Regions from separate parts of the Cytobacillus mangrovibacter genome, predicted to be linked through region 1. Evidence: predicted binding sites of a transcription regulator. Region 1 holds the regulator's gene; the other holds the start of a gene.
What was found. The regulator Rex, encoded in region 1, represses fermentation and respiration genes when NADH is low (regulators of the CRP and FNR family bind a similar motif). The targets are predictions, from matches to a motif close to TTGTGAAATATTTCACAA.
Positions count from the first base shown of each region.

Region 2: the regulator Rex is predicted to act here: its motif matches at 2,636-2,653, upstream of ric (iron-sulfur cluster repair di-iron protein).

Region 1 is NZ_JBIACJ010000016.1:54,246-58,623, reverse strand. Features, by position in the region: gene ACFYKT_RS19910 (ABC-F family ATP-binding cassette domain-containing protein) at 1-1,655, opposite strand, end outside; gene moaC (cyclic pyranopterin monophosphate synthase MoaC) at 1,801-2,289, shown strand; gene ACFYKT_RS19900 (redox-sensing transcriptional repressor Rex) at 2,316-2,972, shown strand; gene ACFYKT_RS19895 (YdiK family protein) at 3,006-3,212, opposite strand; gene ACFYKT_RS19890 (CPBP family intramembrane glutamic endopeptidase) at 3,209-3,940, opposite strand; gene groES (co-chaperone GroES) at 4,211-4,378, shown strand, end outside.
Region 2 is NZ_JBIACJ010000003.1:371,246-375,623, forward strand. Features, by position in the region: gene ACFYKT_RS08225 (TIGR04053 family radical SAM/SPASM domain-containing protein) at 1-255, shown strand, start outside; gene moaA (GTP 3',8-cyclase MoaA) at 564-1,580, shown strand; gene ric (iron-sulfur cluster repair di-iron protein) at 1,812-2,507, opposite strand; gene ACFYKT_RS08240 (molybdopterin molybdotransferase MoeA) at 2,750-4,015, shown strand; gene mobB (molybdopterin-guanine dinucleotide biosynthesis protein B) at 4,003-4,378, shown strand, end outside.

The sequences.
Region 1 (4,378 bases):
GTGCCCTTTTGTAAAGGTTCTAATGCTCTTAGTTCTTCTTGTTCTTGTTTCTTTTCAATATAATAATCGTAATCGCCTAGATACTCTGTAGTGCCTTCTTTGCTAAGCTCAATGACCTTTGTTGTAATCCGGTTAATAAAGTAGCGGTCATGAGAGACGAAAAGAATGGTCCCAGGATAATGGATCAGTGCGTTTTCTAATATCTCTTTACTATCTAAATCAAGATGGTTTGTAGGCTCGTCCAGAATTAAGAAATTAGCTCTTTGCATCATTAACTTAGCTAGTGCTAGCCTAGCCTTTTCTCCCCCGCTTAAAGTGGAGACATTCTTTAATACATCATCACCGGAAAAGAGGAAATTTCCTAACACTGTCCGGATATCCTTTTCGGGCTTTAAGGGAAATTCATCCCATAGTTCATTTAAAACACGTTTATTCGATGAAAGCTCAGCCTGTTCCTGATCATAGTATCCGATGAAAACATTTGACCCATGCTGAAAATGACCGGCAATTGGAGAAAATCTGTCAATAATTGTTTTTAATAATGTTGATTTCCCAACACCATTTGGTCCGACAAGAGCAATGCTTTCTCCTCTTGTGATCCGAAAGGAAATATTGTTTGAAATCTCTTCCTCACGGTAACCAATCGCAATAGAATTAGCCTTCAACACTTCATTCCCTGATTGCCTATCAATTTGGAATCCGAAAGAGGCTGATTTTTCATCCCCTAGCGGCCGATCGATCATTTCCATTTTTTCAAGCTGTTTTCTTCGGCTTTGAGCTCTTTTCGTCGTGGAGGCACGTGTAAGGTTGCGCTGAATAAAATCTTGAAGCTTTGCCACTTCCTCCTGCTGTTTTTCATATTCCTTCATTTCGTGTTCAAAGTTTGCTGCTTTTTGATCAAGATAAGCGCTGTAATTTCCAGTATATTTACGGATGTAAAGTCTGGACAACTCGTAAACCTGTGAAACGACTTTATCTAGAAAATATCGATCATGAGAGACGATTAGAATGGCTCCATCATATCCCTGCAGGTATTGCTCTAACCATGTTAATGTATCAATGTCTAAATGATTGGTAGGCTCGTCCAAAATTAAAATATCAGGTTTTGTTAATAAGAGCTTACCAAGAGCGAGCCTTGTTTTCTGTCCGCCGCTTAAAGTAGATATTTTCGTATCATAACTGAAAGAATGGAAATTTAATCCATGGAGGACTGAACGGATATCTGATTCATACTGATAACCGCCTTCTTCTTTAAATTGGACTTGGCGTCTGTCATATTCCGATAGAATCCTCTCGTATTCTTGCTGATTCCTTAATGCATCTGGGTCAGACATACGTTTCTCTAGCGAGCGTATTTCTCTTTCCTGATTTTGAAGATGCTCGAATACAGTCAACATTTCATCCCAAATGGATCGATCAGACTCTAAGCCAGTATTTTGAGCAAGATAGCCAATTCTTACGTCTTTTGGTTTAATAATATCACCGGAATCATAAGATATTTGTCCAGCGATGATCTTTAACAGCGTGGACTTTCCAGCTCCATTTCGACCAACAAGGGCAATTCGGTCTCTCGTTTGTACTTCTAGCTTTATATTCGATAAAATAGGATCAGCACCAAAATTTTTGTTTAACTGGTTTACTTGTAATAAAATCATTCTCTTCACCTCTATAGTATAGAGTAAGTGTAACCCATTCATATATGATGGGCAATAATGGATGATTATGTGAAAGTGTAGGATTGCACAAAGTACATACAAATGGATAAAAATAGTGTATCATTTTGTTGAGAGGTGTTTCTATATGACGGATTTTACTCATTTTAATCAAGAAGGAAGAGCGAAAATGGTCGATGTTAGTGATAAGCCTGAAACTGTTCGGACCGCAATTGCTCATTCAAGTATTACCGTAAACAAAGAAATATACGAAAAAATTACTTCAAATAAAATGAAAAAGGGAGATGTTCTAGCAGTTGCTCAGGTTGCTGGAGTGATGGCATGTAAGAAAACATGGGAAATAATCCCGATGTGTCATCCAATTCCACTGACAGGAGTGGATATTTCCTTCTCTTGGAAAATAGATCAAGAGGAATATATTTTGTTAATAACTGCATCTGTTAAAACAAAGGGAAATACTGGGGTAGAGATGGAAGCGCTAACAGCTGCATCTGTTTGCTCCTTAACTGTCTATGATATGTGTAAAGCAGTCGATAAAGGAATGATAATAGGAAAAACCTATCTAGTTGAAAAAACTGGCGGCAAAAATGGGGACTATAAAAGAGATACGATATAATGGAACTTCGGGAGAGTGGATGAAAAATGTCGAATGAAACAGTGAAAATTCCGCAAGCAACTGCAAAAAGGCTCCCTTTGTACTACCGTTTCCTGAAAAATTTACATTCTTCTGGCAAACAGAGGGTTTCATCTGCAGAGCTAAGTGAGGCAGTAAAGGTTGATTCTGCAACCATCCGCAGGGATTTCTCCTACTTTGGTGCATTAGGGAAAAAGGGATATGGATACAATGTCAATTATCTTCTGACCTTTTTTCGGAAGACTTTGGATCAGGATGAGCTGACAAAGGTAGCGCTTATTGGTGTAGGAAATCTAGGTACAGCCTTTTTAAACTACAATTTTCTCAAAAATAATAATACAAAAATAGAAGTAGCTTTTGATGTAGACAAGAATAAAGTCGGCACAACCATTGGAGATGTCCCGGTTTATCATATGGATGATCTGGAGAAGATCATTAAGGAACATAATATTCAAGTAGCGATATTAACTGTTCCCGCCATTGCAGCCCAATCGATTGCCGATCGGATTGTTCAGGGGAGTGTAAATGGAATATTGAATTTCACCCCAGCCCGATTATCGGTTCCGTCTACGATTCGGATTCATCATATTGACCTAGCTGTCGAGCTTCAATCACTTATCTATTTTTTAAAGCATTATCCGACTGTGGATGAAAAAGAAGAGTAAAAGCATATAAAAAATGAGCCCCAATACGGAGGCTCATTTATTTTTTAGTTCCTTTTGCCACTTGAAATGAAAGGCAACCATACGGAGGCCACTTCCAAGGTCAAAGGTAGCAATAATAATGAGAAAGACTGTGAATAGGCCCCAGCCATTTTCCCTTTGGATGTTTTGAGTAGCTAAATAAGTAAAAAGGAGTCCAAGGATGATGTAAATAATGCCAGAAAAAAGTGGTGTTCTTCTCATAGTAATCCTCCAATAAAGGCTTGAAGTTTCTCCATTTCCTTTAGCCAGTTTTCAATTTTGTCCTGATTTAATTGGATTATCACAACAAATGTATTCATGGATACATGAGCAAAGATAGGAACGATAATCCTTTTTGTTTTGACATAAAGGAAAGCAAATGTAAAGCCCATAGCTGAATATAAAAGGGTATGCTCAACCTCTGTATGTGCCAGTGAAAAAATAATTGAACTGAATAAAGCAGATAAGAAGAAATTAAACCGTTTATGAAGTGCGCCAAAAATGATCTTTCGAAAAACTATTTCTTCAAGTATAGGTCCAATGATTGAGCTGACAATGATAACGGCTGGGAAAGTTTGGATTAGCATCATGATATCTTGTGTATTTTCAGATCCCATTTCAATTCCAAGCAGGTTTTCAATGTTTGCTGCAATAGTTTGGGCAAAAAAGGCTAGAAAAACTCCGCCAATTGCCCAAGCGATAGAAGAAGAGATGGATGATGCATCTCTTAGCTCTCGGACTGACTTCATCTCTTTTCGCAATAGTGCTAAGGTGATGATTATTGTAATGGTGAAGCTAATAACGATCCAATAGGCTACCGCAAGTATTTGCATATCTTCAAGATTTTTACCCATCAAATCGCCTGCATAGACGAGCAGTGGAACTCCAATGATACTCGAAAATTGCATGGCAATATAAGTAATAAGAATAATCCAGTATTCCTTTTTCAATATCTTGTCTCCTTAGTAAAAGTTGGTCAAGTTCATATACATCTATTTTACTCATAATAGGGTTTATGTTTCAATTAGAAGCTTTCAGTACCAATTTTAATTATTATAGCAATATACATTTAGAAGCTTTCATGAATATTTTTTACAAAAAAGTTGAGCTTCACTCTTGCAAATAGAATTCATATTCTTTAATATAATAATTGTGTTAGCACTCAGACAGATAGAGTGCTAATAAATAATATTACATATATATTGAGGAGGTTGTTTCACTTGTTAAAACCACTAGGTGATCGAATTATTATCGAGCTTGTTGAAACTGAAGAAAAAACTGCAAGCGGCATCGTTTTGCCGGACACTGCTAAAGAAAAGCCTCAAGAAGGTAAAGTTGTAGCTGTTGGTACAGGCCGCGTTCTTGAGAATGGTGAGCGTGTAGCCCTT
Region 2 (4,378 bases), on a different contig from region 1:
AGTGGGCTGCTTCCTGTAAAGGCAGGGAATGTTAGAGAACAATCTATTGGAGAAATTTATCGAGATTCACCGATCTTTAAAGATTTAAGAAATCCAGATAAATATAAAGGGAAATGCGGTGTTTGTGAATTTAGATATGTTTGCGGAGGTTCACGTTCAAGAGCATACGCAATGACTGGTGATTATATGGAAAGTGAACCATTCTGTGTCTATATTCCAAAAGCATTAAGAAAGAAAGAAGCAGCAAATAAATAAACTTTATTGCTTTTGTTTCCAAAAAGTGCAGTCTTGTTCTAAGGCTGCACTTTCTTTAATATGAATAAATAAACCTATAAGGAAACTTTAATACAATGGAAATAGTGACAACATCATGAAAGTTTGATTTTGTCTATTAACATATGGGTACTTATATGGTGTAATGAGAAGTAAATAGTATTCATAATGTATAATATAGAGGTAAATCTAATTTCACATTATTGTGAGTTTGTATACAGTTCCTCTTAGTAACATATGATAAGATATTTAAATAAGAGATTAGATCACTCTTAATTGGAGTTGATAAAATGGAAAAAAGATTGATTAAGGATCAATTAAATAGACCGTTAAGAGATTTGCGTATTTCAGTTATTGATCGCTGTAATTTCCGCTGTACGTATTGTATGCCTGCAGAGAAATTTGGACCAGATTTTGCTTTTTTACCGAAAAGTGAATTATTAACTTACGAAGAAATTGAACGAGTTGCTAGAATATTTGTGAGTCTTGGCGTGGAAAAGATTAGACTTACTGGCGGTGAGCCGCTGCTTCGCAAGGATTTGCCGACTCTAGTTAAGAAGCTTTCAGCAATAGAAGGTTTAAAAGATATCGGGTTAACAACAAATGGGGTATTACTTCCGAAGTATGCAAAGGAATTAAAAGAAGCAGGCTTATTACGGGTAAACGTTAGTTTAGATACGTTAAATAGTGAGCTATTTGGTAAGATAAACGGCAGAGGCGTCGGAGTAGATGTCATTCTAACTGGAATTAAAGCGGCACAGGATGCTGGCCTTGGTGTGAAGATCAATATGGTCGTGAAAAAAGGGTTAAATGATTCAGAGATTGTTCCAATGGCGACGTTTTGTAAGGAACAGGGACTGCAGCTTCGTTTTATTGAATATATGGATGTTGGCAGCACAAATGGCTGGAAAATGGATGATGTTATAACAAAAAAGGAAATCTATGAGTTGCTTAAAGAACATTATTTATTAGAGCCTGTTGATCCAGATTATTTTGGTGAGGTTGCTAAGCGATATCGATATGATGGAACAAATGTGGATGTTGGATTTATTCCATCTGTGTCTGAATCATTCTGTTCAAGCTGTACTCGTTCACGATTATCTGCGAATGGTCAGATTTTCACCTGTTTGTTTAATGGGGAAGGCCATGATATTAAAGAGTTTATGCGTAAGAACGTAACAGATGAAGAAATAGCTGATCGCATTACAAATATTTGGGGCGCTAGAAAAGATCGCTATTCAGATGAGCGGACAGAAGAAAGTGCAAAAAATCGCAAAAAGATTGAAATGTCTTATATTGGTGGATGAAGAAGAAACCCCCTGTCAATACTGACAGGGGGTTTGTTATATCTAGGAAATTATAAATTTAGATGTTGTGGATAACTTTGCGACAAGTTTGTCTGCATCCAGCTCCAGCGCCTACCCCCTCGAGGTCACAAGCCAATCCTCCCAAAAAGGTAAAGGACACCTTTCTGTGAGGATCGTCTTGTGCTTGTCGGGGGTGATCAAGGCGCTTCCGCATTTGTAATGTTAAAGATCTTAAATAAATCTAGGGAATAGAATATTATTTTCATGGTGAACATGCATGAAAGTGAATCCTTCTAGTGCTTCAAGGCGTTTGTAAACTAGAGTATACGTTCCGCAAGCATCGAATGGAAGTTCATAATCAGATGTAACTTCTCTTATTTGTCTTAGGATTTCTCCTACATGGTCATGTTCTTTTTCAAGCTCTGTAATGTAGTCAATAATTTCTTGACGATTTTCTAGGGAAGGATCCTGCAATTTTAGAAGCATTGGGAAAACAACCTCTTCTTCTTTTGCAGTGTGCTCGATCATTTCCTTTTTGAACTCATAAAATAATTCGTAAACCTTTAATAGTTCTGGGTGGCTGTCACCGTGAACTTTTGATACTTTAGTCACATATGGGCTTAGTTGTGCAAGCTCATCTAATGTCCCAGCATGGAAGTGTTCGCTGATATATTTAATAATATCTTCAGAACTGCTGTCAGTCCAAACAGCCATATCTACTGTATTCTTTTCTTCCTTGATATAAACTTCATTTAAATCAGCCATTAATTTTTCCATATCAATTGATAAATCAGAGGCTGCTTTACTTAAAGGTATATTACCGCCACAGCAGAAATCTATACGATAACGTTTAAAAACATCGCTAGTTTTTGGTTGTTCATTCACCATATCCTTAACTAATGTTGATTCAGAAAAAGGCATATTCATTTTTCCATATCCTCCTTATGTGTTCGATCTTTATTTACAGATCAAGCATAACGGATATGAACAGATGACTGGGTGACACTCATCACACTTTTGAACTTTTTTGGAAATAATCCATTAGATAAAGTAGTTTGTGATGTTTTTCATGTTGAATCCCTAATAGCAGATCTATAATATAAGGATGGAGGCAGTATTTAATAGAACTGGCAATTCACTATGTTTTTTCTTAAGAGGAGCTGATCAGAATGATAGAGAGAAGAACACCGATCCCTGTTGGTGAGGCAGTTCAACGGGTTATGCAGTATCAATTGGATGGACAAACAGAATATGTCCCGATACAGGAAAGCTATGGAAGATATTTGTCGGAAGATCTAACGGCAACGAGTGATGTCCCTCATTTCGATCGTGCTCCATATGATGGCTTTGCTGTCCGGACAATAGATACGAAAGAAGCTTCACAAACCAATATAGTTGAATTTGAAGTAGTCGATCATATTGGTGCAGGAATGGTGACAACGAAAAAGGTAGGACCTTTCCAGGCAGTGAGAATCATGACAGGAGCACAAATGCCAGAAGAGTGCGATGCGGTTGTCATGCTTGAATTGGCAAAAGCATTTGAAAAAGATGGCAAAAATTATATGTCCATTAAACGTTCTTATAAGTCAGGTGACAATGTATCATTTAGGGGTGAAGATGCGAAAGAAGGAGATATTTTAATTAAAAAGGGAATAAAGATCAATCCTGGTATTCAAGCGATGCTTGCAACATTTGGCTATGCAAATATTCCAGTAGCTAAAAAGCCGATCGTTGGGCTATACGCGACTGGTACAGAACTGTTGGATGTACATGATGCATTAGTTCCAGGGAAGATCAGAAACAGTAACTCCTATATGATCGCAGCTCAAATTGAACGAGCAGGTGCTGAAGTACAATATTTCGGACAGCTTCCTGATGAATTTGAAACTTGCTATGAGGCAGTGAAAAATGCACTTGGACAAGTAGATATGTTAATTACAACGGGTGGAGTATCTGTAGGGGATTTCGATTATTTACCAGCTATCTATGAAAAAATGCAAGCGGAAGTATTGTTTAATAAAGTGGCCATGCGTCCTGGCAGCGTGACTACCGTTGCTCAATTTGAAGGGAAACTATTATTCGGTTTATCAGGAAATCCATCTGCTTGCTATGTTGGATTTGAATTATTTAGTAGACCGATTATTAGAAGAATGCTCTTTTCGGAGAAGCCGCATCTTCGAAAAGAAAAAGCCATTCTAGATGTGGACTTTTTGAAGGCTAATCCTTTTACTCGTTTCGTCAGAAGTGCTCTAACTGTTTCTGATGGTCAATTAGTCGCATCTCCAAGCGGTGTGGATAAGTCTAATATCGTTATGAGCCTAGCGGGTGCTAATTCACTAATGATTTTACCAGGAGGAACGAGAGGGTTCGAGGCAGGATCGGAAGTGGCTGTATTAATGCTCGAGGATTTTGATGGCAGTGAGTGGCCGTGGTAAATAAGCCCATCCTATTTCAAATAGTTGGTTATCAAAATAGCGGAAAAACAACTGTGATAAAGAAGATTATTGAAAATCTTTCTGTGAAAAAATTTAAAGTTGCCACCATTAAACATCATGGGCATGGTGGCAAGCCAGATTTAGTAGAACAGAAAGATTCCAGTCAGCATCTGTCTGCAGGTGCCTTTGTCTCATTAGTCGAAGGAGAAGGACGAATTCTTCTTCAAGCAGAGAAAGACAGCTGGTCACTTGAAGAGCAAATGAAAGTTCTCAAAACGCTGGAGCCAGATTATATTCTTATCGAAGGTCATAAAAGGGCAGTTTATCCAAAAGTAGTCATCGTGAGAAATGGGGAAGATCTAG